One region of the Streptomyces gottesmaniae genome, then DNA from elsewhere that is predicted to be linked to it. Evidence: predicted binding sites of a transcription regulator. Region 1 holds the regulator's gene; the other holds the start of a gene.

Region 1 (14,391 bases):
GGGACTGCTTGCCCGCCTCGCGGGCGGTGGCCCGCCACTTGGCGAGGGCCTTCTGCCCCCGCTCGCCCTTCCACTGGGTGATGCAGCGGGAGGCGGCCCAGGGAACGATCGCGTCGATACCGACCTCGGTCATGGTCTCGACGGCCAGCTCGCCCCGGTCACCCTTGGGCAGCGCCTGGACGACGGTGATCCGGGGCTGCGCCGCGGGCTCCTCGTGCACGGTCTCCAGGTCCATGACCACGAGCCGGTCCTTGCCCTCGGCGGCCTTGACGATGCCCTCGGCCCAGCGGCCGCGCCCGTCCGTGAGGACGACGTCCTCACCGGCCCGCAGCCGCTTCACGGAGACGGCGTGCCGGCCCTCGGGTCCGTCGAGGACGAGCTCGCCGCCGCAGCCGTCCGGCAGGTCCAGCGAGTCGACCACGAACACCGGTGCGGTCATCGCCCCTCGTTCCCGGTCTGTACGCCGCCCAGCCCCGCCGCCGGGCTGCCGACCCGCGCGGCGGCCTGCTCGGCCTGTGCGGCGGCGATCTCGGCGGCCAGCACCTCGACCAGTTCCCCGGCCGGCATGTCCCGGGCCATCCGGTGCCCCTGCCCGGCCCAGAGCGCCATGCCCTGCGCGTCCCCGGCCTTCGCGGCGGCCTTGCGCAGCGGGGAGGTGAGGTGGTGGACCTCCGGGTAGGCGACGGGCGCGTACGGGCCGTGCTCGCGCAGGAACCGGTTGACCAGGCCCCGGGCCGGACGGCCGGAGAAGGCTCGGGTCAGCTCGGTGCGGACGAAGAGGGGGTCGGTGAGGGCCTGCTTGTGCACGGCGTGCGCGCCGGACTCGGCGGTCGCGAGGAACGCCGTGCCGAGCTGGGCCGCGCTCACCCCCGCCGTGAGGAGCGCGGCGATCTGGCTGCCGCGCATGATGCCGCCGGCCGCGACCATCGGCAGCGCCACGGCCTCGCGGACCTGGGCCACGAGCGAGAGCAGACCGATGCCGGCGCGGTCCCGCTCGGGGTCGTCCCGGTGGGTGCCCTGGTGGCCGCCGGCCTCGACGCCCTGCACGATCACGGCGTGGGCCCCGGACCGCTCCACGGCCTGCGCCTCCTCCGCCGAGGTCGCGGTGACCAGGGTGAGCGTGCCCTTGCGGGCGAGGGCGTCGACGACCTCGGGCGTCGGGCACCCGAAGTGGAACGACACCACGGGGACCGGGTTGTCGAGCAGTACGGCGAGCTTGGCCTCGTAACCGTCGTCGCGTCCGCTGTCCGGGTCGCCCAGCTCGGCGTCGTACCAGGTGGCCTCACCCGCGAGCTGCTCCGCGTAGACCTCGACGGCGGCGGCAGCGGGGGGCGCGGGGTCAGCCACTCCGGTGGAGCCGGTGCTCGCGCCGGGGTGCTCCGGCTGCGGCATGAAGAGGTTCACGCCGAAGGGGCGTGAGGTGAGCGCCCGGAGCGCCTTGATCTCCTGGTACATCCCGTCGGCCGTCTTGTACCCGGCGGCCAGGAACCCCAGCCCGCCGGCCTCGGACACGGCGGCGGCCAGCCGCGGCACGGACACGCCGCCCGCCATCGGGGCCTGCACGATCGGGAGCGGGACGAGATCGGTCAGTGCGGAGGACATGACGGCATGGTGCCATGTCCTCCGGGTCCAGCCGAATCGGGGACGGACGGCCGCTCGTCGGGTGCGGGTGGGCGGGGGCGGGCCGGGGAAGCGAGGGGCGCGGCCCCCTGCTTCTCAGCGGCGGCGGGGACCCCGCGAGAGGCCCCACGCAGCCGCACCCGACCCGCGTCCGCTCAGCGTCCGTTGAACGCGTCCTTCAACCGGGAGAACAGGCCCTGCTGTCCGGGCTGGAACTGCCCGGTGGGCCGCTCCTCACCCCGCAGCGCGGCGAGCTGCCGCAGCAGCCCCTCCTGCTCGGGGTCCAGCTTCGTCGGCGTCTGGACCTCGACGTGGACGATCAGGTCGCCCCGTCCGCCGCCCCGCAGATGCGTGACACCGCGCCCGTGCAGCGGGATCGACTGCCCGGACTGCGTCCCGGGCCGGATGTCGACCTCCTCCAGCCCGTCCAGCGTCTCCAGCGGCACCTTGGTACCGAGCGACGCCGCCGTCATCGGGATCGTCACCGTGCAGTGCAGATCGTCGCCGCGCCGCTGGAACATCGAGTGCGGCAGCTCGTGGATCTCGACGTAGAGGTCACCGGCGGGACCGCCGCCGGGCCCGACCTCGCCCTCACCGGCGAGCTGGATGCGCGTGCCGTTGTCGACACCGGCCGGGATCTTGACCGTCAGCGTCCGCCGCGACCGCACCCGTCCGTCGCCCGCGCACTCGGGGCAGGGGTTGGGGACGATCGTGCCGAATCCCTGGCACTGGGGGCAGGGCCGGGAGGTCATGACCTGGCCGAGGAAGGACCGCGTGACCTGGGAGACCTCACCACGACCGCGACACATGTCGCAGGTCTGGGCGGTGGTGCCCGGGGCCGCGCCCTCGCCGCTGCACGTCACGCAGACGATGGCGGTGTCGACCTGGATGTCCTTCGTCGTGCCGAAGGCCGCCTCGTCGAGGTCGATCTCCAGCCGGATCATCGCGTCCTGACCCCGGCGCGTACGCGACCGGGGGCCGCGCTGGGACGCCGTGCCGAAGAACGCGTCCATGATGTCCGAGAAGTTCCCGAAGCCACCGGCGCCGAAGCCGCCCGCGCCGCCGCCGCCCGCCTGGGACAGCGGGTCGCCGCCGAGGTCGTAGACCTGCTTCTTCTGCGGGTCCGACAACACCTCGTAGGCGGCGTTGATCTCCTTGAACCGCTCCTGGGTCTTCGGATCGGGATTGACGTCCGGGTGCAGCTCGCGCGCGAGCCTCCGGAACGCCTTCTTGATCTCGTCCTGAGACGCGTCGCGGCGCACGCCGAGCACGGCGTAGTAGTCCGTGGCCACTTAAGACTCCGCCAGGATCTGTCCGACGTACCGTGCCACCGCTCGTACCGCTCCCATCGTTCCCGGATAGTCCATGCGCGTAGGTCCGACCACGCCCAGCTTCGCTACTGCCTCGCCGCCCGAACCGTAACCGACGGAGACGACGGACGTGGAGTTGAGTCCCTCATACGCGTTCTCATGACCGATGCGTACGGTCATGCCCGAATCCCCGGCCTCGCCAAGCAACTTGAGGAGGACGACCTGCTCCTCCAAGGCTTCCAGAACGGGCCGGATGGTGAGGGGGAAGTCATGTCCGAAGCGGGTGAGATTGGCGGTACCGCCGATCATCAGCCGCTCCTCGCTCTCCTCGACGAGTGCCTCCAGCAGGGTGGAGAGCACCGTGGCGACCGTGCCCCGGTCCTCGACGTCGAACGCCTCCGGCAGGTCCTCGACCAGCTTCGGGACATCGGTGAACCGGCGGCCCGCGACCTTGCTGTTGAGGCGGGCGCGCAGATCCGCGACTGACGTTTCTCCGAAGGGCGCCGGGCAGTCCACCAGCCGCTGCTCCACCCGTCCGGTGTCCGTGATCAGCACGAGCATCAGCCGGGCGGGGGCCAGCGACAGCAGCTCCACGTGCCGCACCGTCGACCGTGTGAGCGACGGGTACTGCACGACGGCGACCTGCCGCGTGAGCTGCGCCAGCAGCCGCACGGTGCGCGCCACCACGTCGTCGAGGTCGACCGCGCCGTCCAGGAAGTTCTGGATGGCGCGCCGCTCGGGCGGGGTCATCGGCTTGACGCCCGCCAGCTTGTCGACGAAGAGCCGGTACCCCTTGTCGGTGGGGATGCGGCCCGCGCTGGTGTGGGGCTGGGCGATGAAGCCCTCGTCCTCCAGCGCCGCCATGTCGTTGCGGACGGTCGCCGGGGAGACCCCGAGGTTGTGCCGCTCCGTGAGCGCCTTGGAACCGACCGGCTCCTCGGTGCCCACGTAGTCCTGGACGATGGCGCGCAGCACCTGGAGCCTGCGTTCACTGAGCATCGCGCACACCTCCAGCTCGCTCTTCCGTGACTCCCCCTTGGCACTCACCCCGGGCGAGTGCCAACACTCCCCGCCCAGTGTACGGCGGTGGGGTACGCCCCCGGCAAGGCCGGTCCAGCCATGTCATGCCGACGTGTACCGACCTGTCCGGCGATGTCGGGCCCCTGCCCGACCGTCGCCGGGTCCCCTGGCGGCGCGCTTCCTACCGACGGGTACGCGACGACGGGCGCGGTCGGCCCGGGTCCGCCGACCGGCGAGCACACGGGCGGCCGCACCGCCCCGCGGCCCGCCCATGGCGACCCCGGAAGCTTTCACGACAGGCCCTCTTCGCGGCCTGCCCCACCCCCTCCCGCACCGGCTGACGCCGAGCTACAGCTAGCGTCGGGGCATGACGGTGACTTGGGAAGAGTGCGGGTGGCAGGGATTGACGCCACGCGTCGGACGGTGCCGCCTTCCCGGCTGGGACTGCACGGTCGGACTGGTGGCCGGGGACGGTGCGGCCCTCATGATCGACGCGGGTTCCAGCCTGCGGGAGGGCGCGCGGTTGCGGGCCGAGGCGTGGCAGCTGCTCGGTGGCGCCCGTGTGACGCATCTCGCGCTCACCCACCCCCACTTCGACCATGTCTTCGGGGCGGCGGCGTTCGCCGGGGTGGAGGTCTTCGGCGCGGTGGGCGTCGACGGCGTCCTGACCCGTGACCGCGACGCCCTCCGCGCGGACGCCGTGCACCACGGCCTGCCCCCGGCGGACGCCACCGAGGCCGCCGACCTCCTCGTCCTTCCCCGACACCAGGTCTCCGGCGAGTGGACGCTCGACCTGGGCGGCGGCCGTCAGGTGCTGCTGGCGAACGTGGGACCGGGGCACACCGCACACGATCTGGTGGTCCTCGTCCCGGGCACGCCGGGGACCGGAGACTCTGCCGGTTCTCCGGAGGTCGTCTTCTGCGGAGACCTGGTCGAGGAGTCCGGGGAACCCCAGGCCGGCCCCGACGCCGTCCCGTCCCGCTGGCCGGACGCGCTGGACCGTCTGCTGGCCCTCGGCGGCGAGGACGCGCTGTACGTGCCCGGTCACGGGGCGGTGGTGGACGCGGCCTTCGTGCGGGCCCAACGCGACGCGCTGGCCCGGCGCTTCGGCGTGTCGGGCTGAGTACGGAGCATCCGGGCGCCGCTTCTCCTATCGTCATCCGAATGCGCCAGTACTCACCCGACCTGACCCCTCCCTGGAAGAAGCCCAAGCCGGTCCCCGAGGTCCCGGCCGACCCCGGACTGGTCGTCGAGGAGCCCACCACCGGCTTCTGCGGCGCGGTCGTCCGCTGCGAGGCGGGCACGGTGACGCTGGAGGACCGCTTCGGCAAACACCGTGTCTTCCCGCTGGAACCCCGGGGCTTCCTGCTGGAGGGCCGGGTGGTGACGCTGGTCCGCCCCGCGTCGTCGTCCCCCACCCGCCCGTCCCGCACGGCTTCCGGCTCGGTGGCCGTGCCGGGCGCCCGCGCGCGCGTGGCCCGGGCCGGCCGCATCTACGTCGAGGGCCGCCACGACGCCGAACTCGTCGAGAAGGTCTGGGGCGACGATCTGCGCATCGAGGGCGTGGTGGTGGAGTACCTGGAGGGCGTGGACGACCTGCCCGCGATCGTCGCGGACTTCGCACCGGGGCCGGACGCGCGCCTCGGGGTCCTGGTCGACCATCTGGTCCCGGGCAGCAAGGAGTCCCGTATCGCGCAGTCGGTGACGAGCGAACACGCACTGGTCGTGGGGCACCCGTACATCGACATCTGGGAGGCGGTGAAGCCGTCGTCGGTGGGCATCACGGCGTGGCCGCGCGTGCCGCGCGGGCAGGACTGGAAGACGGGGGTCTGCCGGGCGCTGGGGTGGCCCGCGGAGAACACGGGGGCGGTGTGGCAGGCGATTCTGGCGCGGGTCGGCTCCTACAGGGATCTGGAGCCGGAGTTGCTGGGGAGGGTGGAGGAGTTGATCGACTTCGTCACGGCAGCCGGTGAAGCCTCACCCCGGTGACCGTCCCGAACTCGCTCGTGTCCAGCTTCAGATCGAGCGATTCGAGCACCACCGGATCACCGAACTTGGTGATCCACTGTCCACGGTAGTCAGCTTGGTCCCCCTCTCCCACCGGGTCCGTCAAGAGAACGCAGTGCGCCACAATGGGGTCGACGATCAGATAAGCGGGGATCTTGCCTGCCGCGTAGATAGATCGCTTGACGCCGTAGTCCCGGTCGACACTCGTTTTCGAGACCACCTCGACCACCAGGCTGGCCAACCGAGAGGGAACCAGATTCCCCGAGGCCGGAGCCACGCCGCGTTCCAGCACCAGCAGGTCCGGAATGGGCTCGCTGGCTTCGCCGATGATGTCGACATCCGTCGTCTGGAGCCGTTCCCAGCGCTTACGCGGAATCTGGTCCTGCACGTCCGTCACGATCCGGTTGTGCACCAGATCGGGAGCAGCCGTCATCACGATTTCCCCGCGGAGGAGCTCGACCTTGACGCCCTCGGGAGGCTCAAGCTCCTCGAAGTACTTGGTCATTCCACGCTCGTCCACAGCGGTCATCTCCGTGGCCCTCCACATCCGCCGCGTACTTTTCGCGGCAGCCTACGAACCAGGTTAGGTACCGAATCCCTGTTTCGCAGGGATTCACCCACCCGAGTGATCAGTCCACCAGATCCCGCACCACCGCGTCCGCCAGCAACCGCCCCCGCAGCGTCAGCACCGCGCGCCCCTCGTCGTACGGGCCCGGCTGCAGCAGTCCGTCGGAGAGCGCGCGCTCGGCGGCCGCGAGGCCTGCCTCGCGCAGCAAGGACAGCGGGCACCCCTCCCGCAGCCGCAGCTCCAGCAGGATGCGCTCGACGCGGCGGTCCTCGTCCGACAGGAGCTCACGTCCGGCGCCCGGCGACTTCCCCGCGGCCAGCGCGCCCGCGTACGCGCCGGGGTGCTTGACGTTCCACCAGCGCACGCCGCCGACGTGGCTGTGGGCGCCCGGTCCCGCACCCCACCAGTCGGCGCCCCGCCAGTACAGCTCGTTGTGCAGGCAGCGCCCGGCGTCGGACGTGGCCCAGTTGGAGACCTCGTACCAGTCGAACCCGGCGGCCGAGAGCGTCTCCTCGGCGATCAGGTAGCGGTCGGCGTGCACGTCGTCGTCGGTCATCGGCACCTCGCCCCGGCGGATGCGCCGCGCCAACTGGGTGCCCTCCTCGACGATCAGCGCGTAGGCCGAGATGTGGTCCGGCCCGGCGCCGAGCGCGGCGTCCAGGGAGGCCCGCCAGTCGTCGTCCGACTCGCCGGGCGTGCCGTAGATCAGGTCGAGGTTGACGTGGGCGAAGCCGGCGGCGCGCGCCTCCGCGACGCAACGCTCGGGGCGCCCCGGCGTGTGCGTACGGTCGAGGATCTTCAACACGTGCTGCCGGGCGCTCTGCATCCCGAACGACAGTCGGTTGAAGCCACCCGCGCGCAGCGTCTCCAGGTAGGCGGGGTCGACCGACTCCGGGTTCGCCTCGGTCGTCACCTCGGCGTCGTCCGCGAGACCGAACTCCTCCCGGATCGCCCCCAGCATCCGTACGAGGTCGTCGGCGGCCAGCAGGGTCGGTGTCCCGCCGCCGACGAAGACCGTGCGGACGGGGCGCGGGTCGTCGCCGAGGACCTTGCGGGCGAGGCGGATCTCGTCGACGACCGTGTCCGCGTAGTTGTCGCGGGAGGCGAGGACGCCGCCGGTGCCGCGCAGCTCGGTGGCGGTGTAGGTGTTGAAGTCGCAGTAGCCGCAGCGGGTCGCGCAGTACGGGACGTGGAGATAGAACCCGAGGGGACGCTCGGCCGCGTCGGCCAGGGCGTGCGCGGGCAGCGCCCCGTCGTCGGGGACGGGCTCACCGTCGGGGAGTGCGGAAGGCATGCCTTCCATTGTCCAGCAACGGCGCCGGTCCTCGTTCCGCCTCGGCCGGCCCCTGCTCCGCCCGCGGTCCGCCCCTACTCCGCCCGCAGCACCAGCAGCGCCAGATCGTCGTCGGGTGGCCCTTCCCCGAACTCGTGGACGAGTCGGCGGATGCGTTCGGCGATCAGCTGGGCGTCGAGGCCGGCGCAGCCGGAGAGCGCGGTGGCGAGGCCGTCGCCGTCGTCGAACATGCGCGGGCCGCTGCGTCGCTCGGTGACCCCGTCGGTCACACAGAGCAGGGTGTCGCCGCAGCGCAGCTCGAACGTCTCCGAGACGTACTCGGTGTCCTCGATCACCCCGAGCAGCGTCTGCGGCTCGGCCACGGTCCGGACGGCGCCGTCGGGGCCGAGGAGCAGGGGCAGCGGGTGGCCGGCGGAGGCGAGGGTGCAGCGGACGCCGCCGGGGACGGGGACGAGTTCGCCGTAGAGGAGGGAGAGGAAGCGGGTCTGGGGGCCTTCGGGGTCGATGAGAGCGGGGTCGCCTGCGGTGACCAGGGCGCGGGCGGCGGCGTCGGCGGCCTCGGTCGCGTCGTCGAGGAGGAGCTGGTTGAGGCGGTCGAGCACGTCCGCCACGCCGTAGCCCTCGCGGGCGAGCAGCCGCAGCCAGGGCCGGGCCAGACCGATGACCACGGCCGCCTCGGGGCCCTTGCCCTGGACGTCGCCGATCGCGAAGCACCAGCGGCCCCGGCCGGCGGGGAACAGGTCGTAGAAGTCGCCGCTGGGTCCGCCCTTGTCACAGGGCTCGTACACCAGTGCGCTCGATACGCCGGGGATCTCGGCGACCGCGCCCGGCAGCAGGCCGCGCTGGAGCACGCGGCTGATGGTCGCCTGGCGGGCGTACTGGCGGGCCGCGCCGATCGACAGCGCGATGCGCCGGCTCAGGTCCTCCACCAGCCCGGTCACCTCGTCCGGGAACCGGAGCAGCCCGGCCCGCCCGATGACGAGCGTCCCGAGCGGGCGCCCCCCGGCGATCAGCCGATAGGCAAGCGCGGCGCCGCCTTCACTTTCCCGGGCCGCACCGCCTGCTCGCTCCCCGGCCGCCCCGCCTGCTCGCTCCCCCGCCGCCCCGCCTTCGGACTCCCGGGCCGTCCCGCCTTCTCGGTCCCCCGCCGTCCAGCCTGCGGACTCCCGGGACGCCTCGCCGTCACGCTCCCCGTCCGAACCGCTGCCGCGCTTCCGGACCGGGCCGCCGTCACTCTCCCCGACCGGACCACCGTCACGCTCCCGGACCGGGCCACCGCCACGCTCCCCGACCGGACCACCGTCACGCTCCCGGACCGGGCCACCGCCACGCTCCCCGACCGGACCACCGTCACGCTCCCGGACCGGGCCACCGCCACGCTCCCCGACTGGGCCACCGCCGCGCTCCCGCGTCCGGAGGCCGCCGTCCATCCCCCCAGGCCCGCTGCCGTGGCTCCCCGTCGATGGGCCGCTGTCCACCTCCACCGGCCCGCCCACGCCCGACTCCGCCGACGCGCCGACGCTGTCCCGGACCGACGCACTGTCCCGGACCGACGCACTGTCCCGGGCCGACCCGCCGTCCCGGGACAACCCGCTGTCCCGGGCCGATCGGCCGTCCCGTACCGACCTGCCGTCCCAGCCCGACCCACCGTCACCCGTTCCGCCCGGGCGGTCCTCCTCGTCCGGCTCCGGCTCCGGCTCCGGCTCCGGCCACGGCACAGGTACCGCCCTCGACCGCACCGACTCGGGCAGTCGTGGTGGGTTCTTCTCCAGGGCCCGGCGCAGTGCCTCGATGCGGTTCTCGCTGCCGTGCCAGACGCGGGCGAGCCGTGGTGCCGGGCCGAGCGAACCGTCGCCGCCGCGCCAGCCCAGCCCCTCGTCCTCCAGCCACACCGCGCACCAGTCGGCCAGCCTCGGCACCAGCAGCTGACCGGCGAGCGCGGCGACCAGGTCCTCGTCGAGCTGGCCGGCGAGCAGATCGGACGCCTCGGCGAGGAAGGACAGCGCGCCCCGGTTCAACCACTCCCGGTCGCGCTCCCCACAGCGCCGGGGCACGGGCGCGACCAGATCGACCGGGTCCGTGCCCTGCTCGGGGACGCCGGCGTCGCCGTATCCGACGCGACCGGCGTACGCCCGCGCACCCCCGGATACCTGCGCCTCTTCCACCCCGGCGTACGCCGGCGCACCACGGACTCCCCGCACCTCCTCGTCGCCGACGTACGCCAGCGCACGCCAGTCCGCACCCCCCTCAACCCCCTCAACCCCCTCAACCCCTTCAACCTCCTCGACCGCCTCGCCTCCTGCGCCTCCCTCAGCTCCGACGGCCCCCGCGACCCCTACGCCGGCCACGTCACCGCCGTACGCCCCGAACGCGTCCTCCACCGTCATCGCCCCGTCGACCGACAGCCGGGCCCAGACGGTCTTCGTGCCGGTCCGGTAGGTGATCCCCCAGGCTTCCGAGAGCGCCGCGACGAGGCGCAGGCCGCGTCCGTACTCGGCGGCCCCGTAAGGCCGTTCGACGAGGTAGGGGCGTTCGGTGCCCTCGTCGCGTACCGCCCTGGAGGGGTGGTGGTCCGAGACCTCCACGAGCAGCCATCCGGCGGAGGTCGGGTCGTCGCGCTCCAGGCGGCACATCAGCTCGACGTCCGTTCCCGCGTGGACGACCGCGTTGGTGACCAGTTCACTGACCACCACGAGGGCGTCCTCCTCCAGGCGGGCGGAGAGCGCCGTGGCGCCCGGGAGACCGAGCTCGGCCCACTCCGCGAGCGCGGTACCGAGGAAGCGCCGGGCGGCTCCCGGCGCGAGCGGTCCCCCAGGTAGCGACACATGCGCCACCGCGCGCCGGTCCGCGCCCGCGTACGCGGATCCGGCAGACAGCGAGTCGGCCCCGGCGTGCGCGGGCGCACCGGGCGCACAGGACACGGTCTCCCGTTGCGTCGGAATGGCCCCCACTGAGCGGCTCCCTGAGAAAGTTCGGACGAATAGGCCTCAGGCGGCACGGACAGAGTGACAGACTGACCCCGCCCATAAGCGCCGAGTTACCGAAGTGGGCCACCATGAGTGAGAACAGTGCTACGCGGGTGCTCCGAGACGGTCAGAAAGACAGCCAAACGGACGTTCTGATCCGGGCATCCGATCTCCGCGCGCTGACCGCGGCCATGACCGCCGCCCGCGACGGCAGCTTCACGAAGGTCCCGGAGTCGGGCCCCGCCCCGGTGGCGGAGCTGTGCGCCCTCTTCAACCAGATCATCGACCGCAGCACCCACTTCGGCAGCGAAGTGCAGCGTGTGCGGCGCGAGTTGGTCCGGCACGGGCGCCTCGACGAGCGGCTGTCGGCCAGCCCGGGCCAGGGCGCCTGGGCGACCCGGGTCGACGAGGTGAACCAGACACTGGACGCCCTGGTCGCCCCGGCCGCCAACGCCACGCGGGTCCTGGACGCGGTGGCCGGCGGCGACCTCACCCAGCGGGTCGACCTGCACGACGGCAACCGCCAACTCCGGGGCGACCTGAGGCGGTTGGGCCGCGCGGTGAACAAGATGGTCGACCAGCTGTCCCTGTTCACCGGCGAGGTGACCCGGGTGGCCCGCGAGGTCGGCACCGAGGGGCGGCTCGGCGGCCGGGCCAAGGTCAGGGGCCTGTCCGGGAGTTGGCGGGACGTGACCGAGGCGGTCAACACCATGGCCTCCCGACTGACCGCGCAGGTGCGGGACATCGCCCTGGTGACCACGTCGGTGGCGCGCGGCGACCTCACCCGTACGGTGACGGTCGAGGCGACCGGCGAGTTGCTCGAACTGAAGCTCACCGTGAACACGATGGTCGATCAACTGTCCGCCTTCGCCGACGAGGTGACCCGGGTGGCCCGCGAGGTCGGCACCGAAGGGCAGCTCGGCGGCCGGGCCCAGGTGCGGGGCGTCTCCGGGGTCTGGAAGGACCTCACCGACAACGTCAACTTCATGGCGTCGAACCTGACCTCCCAGGTCCGCAACATCGCCCAGGTCACCACCGCCGTCGCCAACGGCGACCTCAGCCAGAAGATCACCGTCGACGCGCAGGGCGAGATCCTGGAGCTCAAGTCCACGATCAACACGATGGTCGACCAGCTCTCCGCCTTCGCCGACGAGGTCACCCGCGTCGCCCGCGAGGTCGGCACCGAAGGCAACCTCGGCGGCCGGGCCCAGGTGCGGGGCGTCTCCGGCGTCTGGAAGGACCTCACCGACAACGTCAACTTCATGGCGGACAACCTGACGTCCCAGGTCAGGAACATCGCCCTCGTCTCCACGGCCGTCGCGCAGGGAGACCTCGGCAAGAAGATCACGGTCGAGGCCAAGGGTGAGATCCTGGAGCTCAAGTCCACGATCAACACGATGGTCGACCAGCTCTCCGCCTTCGCCGACGAGGTCACCCGCGTCGCCCGCGAGGTCGGCACCGAAGGCAACCTCGGTGGCCAGGCGCAGGTGCGGGGCGTCTCCGGCGTCTGGAAGGACCTCACCGACAACGTCAACTTCATGGCCCTGAACCTGACGTCGCAGGTCCGCAACATCGCGCAGGTCACCACCGCCGTCGCCAACGGCGACCTCTCCAAGAAGATCACCGTCGACGCGCGCGGCGAGATCCTCGAACTGAAGGACACCGTCAACACGATGGTGGAGCAGCTGCGGGCCTTCGCCGACGAGGTGACGAGGGTGGCCCGCGAGGTGGGCACCGACGGCGCGCTCGGCGGCCGGGCCCAGGTGCTGGGCGTGTCCGGTGTGTGGCGGGACCTCACGGACAACGTCAACTACATGGCGGACAACCTGACGTCCCAGGTCAGGAACATCGCCCAGGTGACCACGGCGGTGGCGAACGGCGACCTCTCCAAGAAGATCGACGTGGACGCGCGCGGCGAGATCCTGGAGCTGAAGACCGCCATCAACACGATGGTCGACACCCTCTCCTCCTTCTCGTCCGAGGTCACCCGGGTCGCCCGCGAGGTCGGCTCCGAGGGGCAACTCGGCGGCCAGGCACGGGTCGAGGGCGTCTACGGCACCTGGAAGCGCCTGACCACGAACGTCAACGAACTCGCCCTGAACCTGACCACCCAGGTCCGCGCGATCGCCGAGGTCGCCTCGGCCGTGGCCCAGGGCGACATGTCCCGGTCGATCACGGTGGAGGCGCGCGGCGAGGTCGCCGAGCTGAAGGACAACATCAACCTGATGGTGGCCAACCTCCGCGAGACCACCCGCGCGAAGGACTGGCTGGAGTCCAACCTCGCCCGGCTCGCCGCCCTGATGCAGGGCCACCGCGACCTGATGGAGGTCGCCGACCTGATCCTGCGCGAGCTGACCCCGCTGGTGAACGCCCAGTACGGCGCCTTCTACCTGGCCGACCCCGACGAGGACGGCACGGCCCCGCTCCCGGTGGCGCCCACCAAGGGCCTCGCCTTCATCGCGGGCTACGGCGCGGCGCAGGGCGCGACCGTCGAGACCGGTGGTCTGCCCGTGCACGGTCTGGTCGCGCAGGCCGCCCGCGAGAAGAAACGGATCCTGGTGGAGGAGGCCCCACCGGGCTACATCAAGATCAACAGTGGCCTCGGTGAGGCCTCGCCGTCCAGTGTGGTGATCATCCCGATCCTCTTCGAGGACAAGCTCCTCGGTGTGATCGAGCTGGCGTCCTTCTCCCGGTTCTCCGACGTCCACCTGGCGTTCTTCGACCAGTTCGTGAACACCATCGGCGTCGCCATCAACACCATCATCGCCAACTCCCGTACGGAGTCCCTCCTCGGCGAGTCCCAGCGCCTGGCCAGGCAACTCCAGGAGCGCTCCGACGAACTGCAGATGCAGCAGGCGGAGTTGCAGCGCTCGAACGCCGAACTGGAGGAGAAGGCGGCTCTGTTGGCCACCTCCTCGCAGTACAAGTCGGAGTTCCTGGCGAACATGTCCCATGAACTGCGCACCCCACTGAACTCCCTGCTGATCCTGGCGCGGCTGCTCTCCGACAACCCGGACGGCCATCTCACCGACCAGGAGGTGCAGTTCGCGGCGACGATCCACCGCTCGGGGTCGGATCTGCTGCAGCTGATCAACGACATCCTCGACCTCTCGAAGATCGAGGCCGGCCGGATGGACGTACGCCCGAAGCGCCTCCCGCTGATCAAGCTCCTGGACTACGTCCACGCCACGTTCCGGCCCCTCACGCTCGACCGGGGCCTCGCCTTCGACGTCACGGTCGGCGAGGACGTCCCCCGCGAGATGTACTCGGACGAGCAGCGCCTCCAGCAGATCCTGCGCAATCTGCTGTCGAACGCGATCAAGTTCACCGCGTCCGGCCGGGTCGAGCTGACCGTCAGCCGCGTCAAGGACCCCGACCACCGTCACACCCGCGAGGACCACGACGAGGTGATCGCCTTCGCCGTCTCGGACACCGGCATCGGCATCGCGCCCGAGAAACTCCCGGTGATCTTCGAGGCGTTCCAGCAGGCCGACGGCACCACCAACCGCAAGTACGGCGGCACCGGCCTCGGCCTGTCCATCAGCCGCGAGATCGCCGGCCTGCTCGGCGGCCGCATCGTCGCGGAGAGCGTCCCCGGCAAGGGCT
Region 2 (14,391 bases), on a different contig from region 1:
GGGCTGGGTGCCGACGGTGCTCGCGCTGTTCGGGATCGGGGCGCTGATCGGCACGGCGATCGGGGGCCGGTTCGCGGACGCGCACCTCTTCGGGGTGCTGCTCAGCGGGATCGCCGCCTCCACGGTCCTGCTCGTCGCCCTGGCGCTGCTCGCCCAGTACGCCGTGGCCGCCGTCCTCCTCTCCTTCCTCCTCGGGGTGTCCTGCTTCTACACCGCCCCGGCCCTCAACGCCCGCCTCTTCAACGTCGCCGGCGCCGCCCCGACCCTCGCCGGTGCCACCACCACCGCCGCGTTCAACCTCGGCAACACCGGTGGCCCCTGGATCGGCGGGGTCGTCATCGACGCGGGCCACGGGTTCGCCGCCACGGCCTGGGCGGGCGGCGCCATCACCGCGGCCGCCATCGTCACGACCGCCGTGTCCCTGCGCCTCCACCGGCGTACGCGGGCCTCCCGCCTGGTGGCCGGAAGCAGTGACACCGCCGGCGCGGGCACCGTAAATCCAGTACGTACGGAGGCCTGACCACGCCTATCCTCGCCGCCATGCGACCAATGGGTGGGGAACAGGTACGGGAAGCCGTCGAGCACGGCCTCGCGGTGCTGGGGACGGTGGCCGAGCGAGACTGGAAGGGCACCAAGGCAGGACGGCTGGACTGGACCTGCCGGGAGACCGCCGAGCACGTCGCGTCGGACCTGATCGCCTACGCGGGACAGCTGGCGGGGCGGCCGACGGCACGCTGGGCACCGTTCGAGATCGACATGGCGGAGTGCGAGAACAACGCCGACCTGCTGGAAGTGATCCGCACGACCGGCGCCCTGCTCACGGCCGCCGTCGACACCACCCCCCGCTCGGTCCGCGCCTTCCACCCGTACCCGTTCCGCGCCGCCGACCGTGAGGGCTTCGCGGCGATGGGCGTCGCCGAGGTGCTGCTGCACGTACACGACATCATCGAGGGCCTCGGGCTCCCGACGGCCGCGGCTGTGCCGCCCGCCGGGCTCGGACTGTCGGAGTCCGTGCTCGCCCGCCTCTTCCCTCACGTCAGGCCCGGTGACGACCCCTGGGCGACGCTGCTGTGGGCCACCGGCCGGGGCGACCTGCCGGACCGGGCGCCCGTCACCGAGTGGAAGTGGAGCAACCCGCTGCACATCGACGCCGAGCGGCTCGTCCTCCAGGGCGTCCACCCGGCCGCCGCGGCCGATCTCGCCGAGGGCGGCACCGGCGGCTTCGACTGGATCGTGGGCGGCCCGGTCGAGGGCACCCGGGTCGGCGCGGGCCTGGTGTTCCAGGCGTACGAGGCGGGGGTGCACCGGCCGGAGTGGGGCATGTTCGTGCTCGTCCGCAAGGAGGACGGGCTGGCCGTAGGCGCGCTCGGCTACCACGGGGCGCCGGACGAGGAGGGCCGCGTCGAGATCGGGTACGACCTGGTCGAGGGGGCGCGCGGGCGCGGTTACATGACCGAGGCGGTGGGCGCGCTGACCGGCTGGGCGCGGGAGCGGAGCCGGGAGCGGGGGGACGTACGGTCGCTGTTCGCGGTCGTCGAGAAGTTCAACACCCCTTCGCAGAGCGTCCTTTCCCGCGCCGGATTCGAGAAGGTGAGCGACGACTGGGGCGACGGGGAGGACGGGGAGCAGTTCGCGTACGAACTCCGGCTGCGCGCCTGACGTACGCCGGGCCCGACCGCTCCGGGACCGGGTGCACAGGCTGGACGCGGTCTTCGTCGACCGACCCACTGCCCCGTACGGGCGGCGCGCCCGGCGCCGCGTGGCCCTCAGCCGCGCCCTCTCAGGCCGCGGGCCCTCGTCGTTTCGGCCTGCGCAGCCCCGCTCCCGTCAGCCTGCGCAGCAGTTCCTTCGAGCCCACCTCCACGGCGCCGGCCCGCACGACCTCCGTGTAGCGATGGGACGGGATGTCGTAGTGGTCGCGCTCGAAGGCGCGCTCGGGGATGCCCAACTCCCTGGCGAAGGCGTGCAGTTCGTCGAAGGACACATCGCTCACGAGGTGGGACCACATCCGCCCGTGCCCGGGCCAGGTGGGGGGATCGACGTAGAGGGTCACGGGGACACCGCCCCTCCGGGGGCATCCCCGAAGCCTCCTCCGGACGGGGCGCCCAGCGACCCCAGCGCCGCGACCCGCACCCCCGCCTTGTGGCACACCCACTGCGGATCGGGCCCGAGCTCCGGCTCGACGTCGAGGGCGTGCGGGTCGCCGTCGCCGCAGACCGGGCACAGGGGCCAGCGGCCGTACCGTTCGAGCAGGGCGTCCTGGACGTCCTGGGCGACGAGCCCGGCGACGTACGCCGCGCCGTCCGGCCACTGCTCGACCCACCAGCGGCGCTGTGCGACGGATTCCTCGACCATCGAGACGATGTCCGCCTCCGCGACTTTCCCGGACACCAGATCGGCGAGCACGAGGGCGCGAGCCGCGTGCAGCGTCTGCTCAAGGGGGCTCACGGGGTCACTGCTGGGGCTCATGCATCCATTGTGCGGCCCTTGACCATCGCACCCGACAGAAAATATCTTTCACTATGTGAGCGATGACGTGAAGGAAATTTTCTCACCGGCGTCCGCCCCGGTCGCGCCGCCCGCCCCCGCCGCCCTCGCGGCGAAGGTGCGGACGCTGGCGCCCTCCATGACCCGCTCCATGCAGCGCGTCGCGGAGGCCGTGGCGAACGACCCGGCCGCCTGCGCGGCGCTCACCGTCACGGGCCTCGCCGAACTCACCGGCACCAGCGAGGCCACGGTCGTCCGCACCGCCCGCGTCCTCGGCTACCCCGGCTACCGCGACCTGCGCCTCGCCCTCGCGGGCCTCGCCGCCCACCAGCTGTCGGGCCGCGCGCCCTCGGTCACGGCCGACATCGCGGTGGACGACCCGCTGTCCGACGTGGTCGCCAAGCTCGCCTACGACGAGCAGCAGACCCTCGCGGACACGGCCGCCGGACTCGACATGGGCCAGCTCGGCGCGGCGGTCGCGGCGCTCGCCGGTGCCCGGCGCATCGACGTCTACGGGGTGGGGGCGTCCGGGCTGGTCGCCCAGGACCTCACACAGAAACTGCTCCGCATAGGGCTGATAGCCCAGGCGCACAGCGATCCGCACCTCGCCGTCACCAACGCGGTGCAGCTCCGCGCGAAGGACGTGGCCGTGGCGATCACCCACTCCGGCTCCACGGGCGACGTCATCGAACCGCTGCGGGTCGCCTTCGACCACGGCGCCACGACGGTCGCGATCACCGGCCGCCCGGACGGGCCGGTCTCCCAGTACGCCGACCACGTCCTGACGACGTCCACGGCACGGGAGAGCGAGCTGCGACCGGCGGCGATGTCGTCCCGGACGAGCCAACTGCTGGTCGTGGACTGCCTGTTCGTCGGAGTGGCACAACGGACGTACGAGTCGGCGGCGCCGGCGCTGTCCGCCTCGTACGAGGCGCTGGCCCATCGGCATCGGATCGGGGGCCCCTCGCGGTAGCCGGGACGGCTGTCGCGGCGGCCGTGGCCGGCCGTCCCGGCCGCCCGGACCACCGCGGCGTCCGCCCGCCAACGCACAGTCGCTCCACCCGCACGAAATGAGTCGCCATGCCCCCCACCTCCCCGGACACCTCCGCACTCTCGAACGCCGCCGGCCTTCCGGGCGGCTCCGGCCTCCCGGGTGCCGCCCTGGCCAACCACCTGGCCGTGCGCGCGGAGTTGGAGTCGTTGACGACCGAGGCGTTCCGGCCGGAGCTGGCCGACATCGATCAGCTTCCGACGCTCGACATCGCGAAGCTGATGAACACCGAGGACGCGGGAGTGCCGACGGCCGTGGCCGCGCAGCTGCCGCTGATCGCGGCGGCGATCGACGCGATCGCGGAGCGGATGGGCCGGGGCGGTCGGCTGATCTACGCGGGCGCGGGGACGGCGGGCCGGCTGGGGGTGTTGGACGCGTCCGAGTGCCCGCCGACGTTCAATACGGCCCCGACGCAGGTCGTGGGCCTGATCGCGGGTGGCCGCGAGGCCATGGTCACCTCGATCGAGGGCGCGGAGGACTCGGCGGAGCTGGCCCGGACCGACCTCGACGCGCTCGCCCTGACGCCCGACGACACGGTGGTGGGCGTCTCGGCCTCGGGGCGCACGCCGTACGCGGTGGGAGCGGTGGAGCACGCGCGGGCGGCCGGCGCGCTGACGGTGGGCCTGTCCTGCAACGCGGCCAGCGCGCTCGCGGCGGCGGCCGATCACGGCATCGAGATCGTCGTCGGACCCGAGCTGGTCACCGGCTCCACCCGGCTCAAGGCGGGCACGGCCCAGAAGCTCGTCCTCAACATGCTCTCGACGATCACCATGATCCGCCTCGGCAAGACCTACGGGAACCTGATGGTCGACGTGCGGGCCACCAACGACAAGCTCCGTGCCCGCTCCCACCGCATCGTCGCCCTCGCCACCGGCGCGACGGACGACGAGATCGACACGGCCCTCACCGCCTCGAACGGCCAGGTCAAGAACGCCATCCTCACCATCCTGAGCGGCGTGGACGCCCCCACGGCGGCCCGCCTCCTGACGGAGAACGAGGGCCACCTCCGGGCGGCCCTGGCGGCGGCGACGTCTCCGTGAGCCGCTCGCGGCGGCACCCTGCGGCGGCCCCTGACCCACATCGAGGGGGTTGTCGGTGCCGCATGGCACCCTTCATAGGTCAGAAGAGGGTCCGCGACCACACCACCCCGGGGTGAGACCACCACCATGAACCACGCCCAGCTCACCGCCCTCGGCCGTGCCCTGCGTGTCCTCGGGGAGCACGGCGAGGCGCTGAACGCCGACACACCGGACGCCCGGCTGCACGAGGTGAAGGCCGACATCAAGCGAGCCCTGGAGCTGCTGGACGAGACGGTCACGACGGCCGCCCCCACCACCCGCTGCGCCGAGCACCCCAACGGCCCGGTGGACGAGGAGGCCCCCGACCGCTGCCTGCTCTGCGAGACCCGCCGCCGCGCCGCCCGCCGCACCGAGCTGAACGACAGCTACGGCCCGTCCCGCCCCACCGGCCCCACCACCCCGGCCCCCTCCCGCTACGGCATCCGGGACGACCGCCCCCAACCCCAGCAGCGCTGGCTCCCGGAAGCATGGAACGGCCAGGTCTGGCAGCTCTGCGGCACCCCCCGCCGCGACCGCCGCGAGGCCGAGCTCTACCTCGCCGCCCAACGCCGCGGCCCCCGCCCCGCCCTCGCCTACCGCCTGGTCCAGGAGTTCACCGACTACGACGTGACCCGCATCTGGGGCGAGCCGGTACGGGTGGACATCGAGCCCCTGGGGAACATGTGAGCGACCCCGGGCGCCCGAGAGTCTCGCTCAGCACGGCAGCCGCCCCTCCGCGTTGACCCGCCGCACCCGGGCCCGCAGCACCTCCCCCGGCGGGGCCTCGCGCAGCGCGTCCGGCGGGCAGTCCCACTCCCGCCCACCCCCGACCGGCCGCAACTGCACGTAACCGCCCTCGCGCCCCATCACCTCGCCGAGCCGCCCGTCGCGCACGTCCACGGCGTACGACCGCCGCGGGGCGCTCACGTCTCGGCCGCCTTGCGCAGCACGGCGGCGAGCTTGGCGGCGACCTGGAGGTTGCAGCGACCCAACTCGACGAGCGGGTAGGGCAGTTCACTGGCGCCGGTGATCGGGTCGACGCGCAGGGACGGCAGGATGATCCCGACGCCACGCAGGGCCTGGTCGAGCTGCTCCACGGCGTCCTCGGTCGAGAACGCGGACCTGCGCCGACCGTTCGCCGCTCTGTTCTTCACGTCGCCATTCCTCCACGCTGGGTTGCCGATTCGCCACACAGCGTGTCCGACAGCGCCCTAGCCTGGCCAGACACGACGCCCCAACAGGGGGACTGCTGTACAGGGGGTAATGGCCATGCCAGGACCGAAGGACCTCGACCCGTCGTCGTCGCCGCGAGCACTTCTGGGCGCGGAGCTGCGCCACGCGAGAGAGCGGGCAGGGCTGAGCCAGGAGGATCTGGGCCAACGGCTGTTCGTGAGCGGTTCGTTCGTGGGCCAGTTGGAGGCGGCGGTACGGCGTATGCAGCCGGAGATCGCCCGGCTGATCGATGTCGCGCTGGACACGGGGGACTTCTTCCTACGGAACTGCCAGGCCACCGCCAAGTCCAAGTACCCGGAACACTTCGCGGAAGCGGCGGACGCGGAGGCGGAGGCAACCGAGATCAGGGAGTACGCTCCGCTGCTTATCCCCGGGTTGCTCCAGACCGCGGAGTACGCACGAGCCGTGTTCCGGGCGTACCAGCCGACGGCACCGCAGCGGGTGGTCGACGACCTGGTGACGGCCAGGATGGAGCGCGTCCGCATCCTCGACGATCCAGCAGACCCCTTGTTGTGGGTGGTCCTGGACGAGGCCGCACTGCGTCGCACCACGGGCGGACCCAAGGTGATGACCGAGGCCCTACGGCACATCGCCGGGATGATCCACCAGAGCCGGGCGATCGTGCAGGTGCTGCCCTTCGACTCCGGCGCCCACGCGTCGATGGAGGGCTCCATCAAGTTGATGGACTTCATGGAGGCGCCCCCGCTCGTCTACTACGAGGGTGTCGGCACCGGCCGCCTGGAGGACGACCCCGCCACCGTCCGCCATCAGCGACGCACCTTCGAGTTCCTCACCGCCGCCGCACTGCCGCCAGAGAACTCCCTGGTCATGCTCGAAACAATGGCCCAGGATTATGCGCATGAGGAGCATCCCTGAGCACGAGCTGGGCTCGGCCACTTGGCACAAGTCCAGCTACAGCGGCGGCAGTGGCGGCAACTGCCTGGAGGTCACCCGCTGGCACAAGTCGAGCTACAGCGGCGGCGATGGCGGCAACTGCCTAGAAGTCACCCTCGCCCACCCCACGCACCCCACCCACATCCCCGTGCGCGACTCCAAGAACCCCCTCGGCCCGAAGCTCGTGTTCCGGGCGGAGAGTTGGTCCCTGTTCATCGAGGAACTGAAGCGCGACTGACCCGCGAAGAGGTCAGGATCTGACCTACATGGTTCCTACCGTGGGGGCATGAACACAACGACGAACACCCCCGCCCCCACCCTGCCCACCGGCGAGCGCGCCGACCTGCTGGAAACACTCGCCAAGCAGCGCCACTTCCTCCGCTTCACCACCCGCGACCTCACCGACGAGCAGGCCGGGCAGCGCACCACGGCCAGCGAACTCTGTCTCGGCGGCCTGATCAAACACGTCACGTCGGTGGAACGGAACTGGGCGGCGTTCATCGTGGACGGCCCCTCGACGATGCCCGACTTCACCGCCATGACCGAGGCCGACTGGGCCAAGCGCGCCGACGAGTTCCGGATGCTGCCCGGCGAGACGCTGGCCGGCGTGCTCGCGGAGTACGTCGAGGTGGCCGACCGGACCGACGAACTCGTGGCCACGCTGCCCGACCTGAACGCGTCGCACCCACTGCCGAAGGCCCCCTGGTTCGAGGGGGAGGCGAGCTGGTCGGCCCGCAGGGTGCTGCTGCACATCGCCGCCGAGACCGCGCAGCACGCCGGTCACGCGGACATCATCCGGGAGTCCCTGGACGGCGCGAAGAGCATGGGCTGACGCGCGGGCGGAACCGGCCCCGAAGCTCAAGCCACCAGCCGCGAGCCCTCTTTTTTTCGGAAGGGGAGGTGGGCCTCAACCCACCCTCCCACCCGGCGAGTTGACGTCACGCGTTCGACTTGCCACGCACCGTGACGATGCTGATACGGTGCCCGCAGACGAAACAGCCCCCGCCAGGTGCTACCAACACCTGCGGGGGCTTGACCTACGAGATCGAAGGATGAATTCGATCCCCATGGCTGCTGCCAACTCTAGTGCTGCCCCCCTGCCCGCGCACGCGGACCCGCACCCTCCGCGTCGCCATCCCATGGCGGCCCCGGGCTACGGCAAGCGCGCCGCCCCCGGCCAACTCCCCCACACGGCACAGGACTTCGCCGACCTCCCACCCCGCGAAGCAGCGATCGCCGCGTACATCGACCGCCTCCCCGACGGCGCCGACATCAGTGTGAAGACGCTGGCCAAGGAGCTGCCGTACGGCCAATGCGCCCTGCGTACAGCCCTCAACAGGCTTCAGGACGCGGGTCACTTGCGCCGGGGCCGCGAACACCTGACCGCCGATTCGGGGACGTCGCAGTGGATCACCCGAACGTGGTTCTCCCGTACCGCGCGCGACGACACCTGGTGGGCGAGGTTCACGCGGGGTGACGTACCCGAGGAGGAACCGGACCGAGCCCGCCCCACCCGCTCCCGCGCCCACATCCTGCTCGCCGCCCTGGGCCGTACGACGCCGGCCCTGTCCCTGTCCCAGGCCGGCTGCGTGGCCACCGGCCACCGGCCACCGGCCGCGCCCGCGGGTTCCCCGCCGGGGGCTCCTACTTGAACGGCACGTTCACGCAGGCCAGCCGCGCCCCGGCCGTGCCCGCGTGCCCCGCGTGGGTGGAGGTGGCCGCCGTGTGGAGAACCACCGAACGGGCCCCGCCGTCCCGGAAGCGCCAGTCGACGGTGGCGATCGAGCGGGCCGAACCGTCCTTGTTCGTCCGCACGTCCAGCCACACCTCGTTCTCGGGGTTGGCGTACGCCGGGTCGACGGACGGCTGGGTCGGGTCGAGCTCGTCCTGGTAGTGCGGCCCGGCGTCGGCGGGCAGCTTGCCGCACGGCTTGGTGTGGACGTGGGCGCCGTAGACGCGGTTCGCGGCGAGGTCCCGCAGTCGCAGCTCGATCCGCGTACCGCCGTCGCGCCGCAGCTCCTCCTTGACCTGCACCCGCCCGGCGACCGGGACCAGGGCGGTGTCGTAGGTGACGGCGGTCGCGACATCGGCGGTGTCGGCCGGGGCGAACACCGTCTTGACGACGACCTTCGGCACCGGTGCCTTCTTCTCGACCGTCTCGCTGGCGCCCGCGTTCGCGGCGACGCCGAGGCCGCCCGCGACCGCCACGACGGCGGCACCGGCCGCGAGGAACCGCTTGTGCTTGAGGGTGAGCTTGTGTCGTGCCATGGATATCTTGTCCGATTCGTGGGGGAAGGGGACCATCATGGGATGGTCAGCGCATCGGCGCCCCAACTCCCGGTGAAATAAGGAGAGTTGGGGCGCTGACGGCGCTGTGCCACGACACTACAACGACACATATGACGGAATTGGTTCGCTACCGCCGGGTACTGGGGAGACTTGGCGAAAGATCCCCGGCGCGCACCCGGCGCGGGCCCGGCACGGGGGCGACTCAGCTGAGCGACCCCAGCGCCGACGGCTCGAACGTCTTCAGCTCGTCGAAACGGCCGCCGAGCACCTTCGCCGCCCACTCGGGGTCCTGGAGCAGCGCACGGCCCACGGCGACGAGGTCGAACTCCTCGGCCTCCAGACCGTCCAGCAGGTCGTCGATCCCCTTCGTCGTCGCCGCCTCGCCGGTGAACGCGGCGAGGAACTCCCCGTCCAGACCGACCGAGCCGACCGTGATGGTGGGCTTGCCGGTGAGCTTCTTCGTCCAGCCCGCGAGGTTCAGCTCGGAACCCTCGAACTCCGCCTGCCAGTAGCGGCGCGTGGACGCGTGGAACGCGTCGACACCGGCCGCCACCAGCGGGGCCAGCACCGCCTCCAGCTCCTTCGGCGTCTCGGCGAGGCGCGCGTCGTACGCCTCCTGCTTCCACTGCGAGTAGCGGAAGATGACGGGGAAGTCGGCGGACACGGAGTCCCGCACGGCCGCCACGATCTCCGCCGCGAACTTCGTCCGGGCGACCGGGTCACCGCCGTAGGCGTCCGTACGGCGGTTGGTGCGCTCCCAGAGGAACTGGTCGACGAGGTAGCCGTGGGCGCCGTGGATCTCGACGCCGTCCATGCCGATGCGCTCCGCCTCGGCCGCGGACTTGGCGAAGGCCGCGATGACCTCGTCGATGTCGGCCTGGGTCATGGCCCGGCCGCCCGCGGCCTCGGTGCCGTCGACCCGCAGACCGGAGGGGCCGAACACGGGGGCGTCCGGGAAGAGCTTGCCCTGCTCCCGGACGGTCCCGATGTGCCACAGCTGCGGCACGATCGTGCCGCCCCCGGCGTGCACGGCCTCCGCGACCTTCGCCCACCCCGCGAGCTGCTCCTCACCGGCGAACCGGGGCACCCCGTCGACATCACCCGCCGTCTCGTGCCCGACGTACGTCCCCTCGGTCACGATCAGCCCGACCCCCGCGGCCGCCCGCCGCCCGTAGTACGAGGCCACATCCGCCCCCGGCACCCCACCGGGCGAGAACACCCGCGTCATCGGCGCCATCGCGATCCGGTTCGGCACGGTCAGCCCGTTGATCCTGACGGGTCGGGACAGCACCTCGGCGGCGCGGGACGCGGAGCCAGTGGCGGAAGCGGTGGAGGCGGTGGAGGCGGTGGTCACGTGGGGACTCCTTGAAGGGGAGAGCGGAATGAATTCCATGCGCACGCATATAGCGCTCGCCCTCCGCACAACCACGCGATCGGCCACGGGATTCCGCCCCCACCCCCGCATCCGCTGTGACCCCGGGCACACCGCGGAAGGGGCCCGCTGGGCGCGCCGGGAAACGCCCGAGGGCGGCACCCCCTGTCTCCAGGGGGTGCCGCCCTCGGTACGAAGGACGGTGATCGACCGGGGTCGATCAGAAGTCCATGTCACCGCCCGGCATGCCGCCGCCGGCGGGCGCGGCGGACTTCTCCGGCTTGTCCGCGATGACGGCCTCGGTGGTGAGGAAGAGCGCGGCGATGGACGCGGCGTTCTGCAGGGCAGAGCGCGTGACCTTCGCCGGGTCGATGATGCCCTCGGCGATCATGTCGACGTACTCACCGGTGGCCGCGTTGAGGCCCCAGCCCACGGTCAGGTTGCGGACCTTCTCGACCACGACGCCGCCCTCGAGACCACCGTTGACGGCGATCTGCTTGAGCGGGGCCTCCAGGGCGAGCTTCACGGCGTTGGCGCCGGTCGCCTCGTCACCCGTCAGCTCGAGCTTCTCGAACACCGCGGAGGCCTGCAGCAGGGCCACGCCACCACCGGCGACGATGCCCTCCTCGACGGCCGCCTTCGCGTTGCGAACGGCGTCCTCGATGCGGTGCTTGCGCTCCTTGAGCTCCACCTCGGTCGCGGCACCGGCCTTGATGACGGCCACGCCGCCCGCGAGCTTCGCCAGGCGCTCCTGGAGCTTCTCGCGGTCGTAGTCCGAGTCGCTGTTCTCGATCTCGGCGCGGATCTGGTTGACCCGGCCGGCGACCTGGTCCGTGTCACCGGAGCCGTCGACGATGGTGGTCTCGTCCTTGGTGATGACGACCTTGCGGGCGCGGCCCAGGAGGTCCAGGGTCGCGTTCTCCAGCTTGAGGCCGACCTCCTCGGAGATGACCTCGCCGCCCGTGAGGATGGCGATGTCGCCGAGCATGGCCTTGCGGCGGTCACCGAAGCCCGGGGCCTTGACGGCGACGGACTTGAAGGTGCCACGGATCTTGTTGACGACCAGGGTCGACAGGGCCTCGCCCTCGACGTCCTCGGCGATGATCAGCAGCGGCTTGCCCGACTGCATGACCTTCTCCAGGAGCGGGAGCAGGTCCTTGACGTTGGTGACCTTGGAGTTGGCGATGAGGATGTAGGGGTCCTCCAGGACCGCCTCCATGCGCTCCATGTCGGTCGCGAAGTACGCCGAGATGTAGCCCTTGTCGAAGCGCATGCCCTCGGTGAGCTCAAGCTCCAGACCGAAGGTCTGCGACTCCTCGACGGTGATGACGCCTTCCTTGCCGACCTTGTCCATGGCCTCGGCGATGAGCTCGCCGATCTGGGTGTCGGCGGCGGAGATGGAGGCCGTGGAGGCGATCTGCTCCTTGGTCTCGACCTCCTTGGCCTGGTCGAGCAGCGCACCGGAGACGGCCTCGACGGCCTTCTCGATACCGCGCTTGAGGGCCATCGGGTTGGCGCCGGCGGCTACGTTGCGCAGGCCTTCCTTGACCAGGGCCTGGGCGAGGACGGTCGCGGTGGTCGTACCGTCACCGGCGACGTCGTCCGTCTTCTTGGCGACTTCCTTGACCAGCTCGGCGCCGATCTTCTCGTACGGGTCCTCGAGCTCGATCTCCTTGGCGATGGACACACCATCGTTGGTGATCGTGGGGGCGCCCCACTTCTTCTCGAGGACGACGTTCCGGCCCTTGGGGCCGAGCGTCACCTTGACGGCGTCCGCGAGCTGGTTCATGCCGCGCTCGAGGCCGCGCCGCGCCTCCTCGTCGAACGCGATGATCTTGGCCATGTGAAGTGGTCCCTCCAGGACTGGGGGTGATTCCTTCGGACCGCGCCCGCGCCCGCGACGGACGGCTCGCCTGCCCCGTGGTTCCTTGCCCCACCTGGCCTGCGGGCCTCACCGACCCGGTCCTTCGTTGTCACTCTCACCTTCAGAGTGCTAACGCCAATGATTAGCACTCGGCATGGTCGAGTGCAAGCGCCTCTCGATGATCCGCAGGTGAACGTACCCCCGTGCGCCCGTCGGCGGACCCACGACCCGGGCCCGGACCGGTCGGCCCGGCGGCCCACACACGAGAGGGCTCGCACCCCGAAACGGGGTGCGAGCCCTCCCATGAAGAACGAAGAACGTCGCTGCGTTGAACCCGGCGCGTACTTCAGCCGGCCGCCAGTCGGACCATGTCCGCCTGCGGCCCCTTCTGACCCTGCGAGATCTCGAACTCGACCCGCTGGCCCTCTTCCAGGGTGCGGTAACCGTCCATCTGGATCGCGCTGTAGTGGACGAAAACATCCGCACCACCGTCGACCGCGATGAAGCCGTACCCCTTCTCCGCGTTGAACCACTTGACGGTGCCCTGAGCCATGCCTAACTCCCCTATTACTGGCCCTTGCACAGATCCACACTTCGCGGATCCGGGTCAGACCTCACCCCCCAACGGTTGGGGGTGTGCGCCGGAACGCGTCGACCGCGGCCGAATGTATCTGTCCAACTGCCCTCTGCAACAGGTCAATCGGACGAGAATTCTGGACACGACCGGTCGGGAATGTACGAACAATTCGCCCGAATTCAGGGCAAGTCGGGCCCCACAAAAGGAACGAATTACGCAAAAGGCCTGCACACTTTGGCTACTTCATATAGGGCGTGCGGCGCGATCAAATATGCGCCCGGCAAGGAATCACTAAGGTGATCGGACCGGGTTCCCCAACTCTACAGTGCTCAACCATAGAGAATTGCCCCCTCCGCTTCTCTCACGGTGGGGGCAATTCGATGAACTCTCGGTAATCGAAGTTACCGACGGTTACTACCGGCCGGTACGGAGCGGCGGTCAGCCACCGGCGACCGCGGGAATGATCGACACACCCGCGCCGTCCGGCGTGGCCGTCTCCAGGCCCTGCTCGAACCGGACATCGTCGTCATTCACGTACACATTCACGAACCGCCGCAACTTGCCCTGATCGTCGAGCACCCGGGCGGCGATCCCGTTGTGGTTCTTCTCCAGATCGGCGATGACCTCGCCGAGGGTCGCCCCCTCGGCACTCACCTCGGCCTGGCCCCCGGTGTAGGTGCGAAGGATGGTCGGAATGCGGACGTTGACGCTCATGACGTGTGACCTCCGGTCGGTGCAGAAGAGTGGTGGCGCGGGGCTGTACTGGGTATGCGGCTACCGCCGCGTGGGCGCGACCAGCCCCACGGACGCGCAGACGAACGACTACCAGCCCTTACGCGAGACCGGCCGCACGGAACGAATCGAGGTTGGGCCGAATGGTCGCGGTGAGTCCGGTCCCGGCCACCGCGTCCAGCGTCTTCAGACCGTCCCCGGTGTTGAGCACGACCGTGGTCAGCGTCGGGTCGAGAACGCCGTCCTCGATCAGCTTCTTCGTCACGCCGACGGTCACCCCACCCGCGGTCTCCGCGAAGATCCCCTCGGTGCGCGCCAGCAGCTTGATCGCGTCGACGACCTGCTCGTCCGTCACGTCCTCCACGGCCCCGCCGGTCCGCCGCGCGATGTCCAGCACATACGGCCCGTCGGCCGGGTTGCCGATCGCGAGCGACTTGGCGATGGTGTTCGGCTTCTGGGGGCGCACCACGTCGTGCCCGGCCTTGAAGGCCACCGACACCGGCGAACATCCCTCGGCCTGCGCGCCGAAGATCTTGTAGGGCTTGTCCTCGACGAGCCCGAGCTTGATCAGCTCCTGCAGACCCTTGTCGATCTTCGTGAGCTGCGACCCGGAGGCGATCGGCACGACCAGCTGGTCCGGGAGCTGCCAGCCGAGCTGCTCGCAGATCTCGTACGCGAGCGTCTTCGACCCCTCCGCGTAGTACGGCCGCAGGTTGACGTTGACGAAGCCCCAGCCCTCACCGGCCGGGTCGCCGATCAGCTCGGAGCAGAAGCGGTTCACGTCGTCGTAGTTGCCCTCGATGCCGACGAGCTCGCCGCCGTAGATCGCGGCCA

Evidence for each region. The regulator HrcA, encoded in region 1, represses chaperone genes, less so after heat shock. The targets are predictions, from matches to a motif close to TTNGCACTCNGNNNNNCNGAGTGCNAA.
Region 2: groL (chaperonin GroEL) is a predicted target of HrcA. The motif match lies at 12,391-12,417, and genes of this name have one in related genera.

Annotation. Positions count from the first base shown of each region.
Region 1 is NZ_JAVRFJ010000035.1:7,576-21,966, reverse strand. It holds gene RM704_RS32345 (16S rRNA (uracil(1498)-N(3))-methyltransferase) at 1-439, opposite strand, end outside; gene RM704_RS32340 (nitronate monooxygenase) at 436-1,602, opposite strand; gene dnaJ (molecular chaperone DnaJ) at 1,776-2,912, opposite strand; gene hrcA (heat-inducible transcriptional repressor HrcA) at 2,913-3,929, opposite strand; gene RM704_RS32325 (MBL fold metallo-hydrolase) at 4,318-5,073, shown strand; gene RM704_RS32320 (DUF3097 domain-containing protein) at 5,115-5,939, shown strand; gene RM704_RS32315 (Uma2 family endonuclease) at 5,908-6,486, opposite strand; gene hemW (radical SAM family heme chaperone HemW) at 6,587-7,819, opposite strand; gene RM704_RS32305 (SpoIIE family protein phosphatase) at 7,894-10,770, opposite strand; gene RM704_RS32300 (HAMP domain-containing protein) at 10,977-14,391, shown strand, end outside.
Region 2 is NZ_JAVRFJ010000036.1:1,924-16,314, reverse strand. It holds gene RM704_RS32875 (Cmx/CmrA family chloramphenicol efflux MFS transporter) at 1-520, shown strand, start outside; gene RM704_RS32870 (GNAT family N-acetyltransferase) at 550-1,659, shown strand; gene RM704_RS32865 (DUF4031 domain-containing protein) at 1,781-2,053, opposite strand; gene RM704_RS32860 (DUF8819 family protein) at 2,050-2,469, opposite strand; gene RM704_RS32855 (MurR/RpiR family transcriptional regulator) at 2,525-3,460, shown strand; gene murQ (N-acetylmuramic acid 6-phosphate etherase) at 3,568-4,578, shown strand; gene RM704_RS32845 (hypothetical protein) at 4,705-5,283, shown strand; gene RM704_RS32840 (hypothetical protein) at 5,311-5,523, opposite strand; gene RM704_RS32835 (hypothetical protein) at 5,520-5,750, opposite strand; gene RM704_RS32830 (helix-turn-helix domain-containing protein) at 5,866-6,705, shown strand; gene RM704_RS32825 (DUF397 domain-containing protein) at 6,689-6,961, shown strand; gene RM704_RS32820 (DinB family protein) at 7,010-7,555, shown strand; partial or broken gene RM704_RS32815 (hypothetical protein) at 7,863-8,318, shown strand; gene RM704_RS32810 (superoxide dismutase family protein) at 8,368-8,991, opposite strand; gene RM704_RS32805 (NADH:flavin oxidoreductase) at 9,215-10,366, opposite strand; gene groL (chaperonin GroEL) at 10,605-12,227, opposite strand; gene RM704_RS32795 (cold-shock protein) at 12,595-12,801, opposite strand; gene RM704_RS32790 (ubiquitin-like small modifier protein 1) at 13,264-13,539, opposite strand; gene thrC (threonine synthase) at 13,658-14,391, opposite strand, start outside.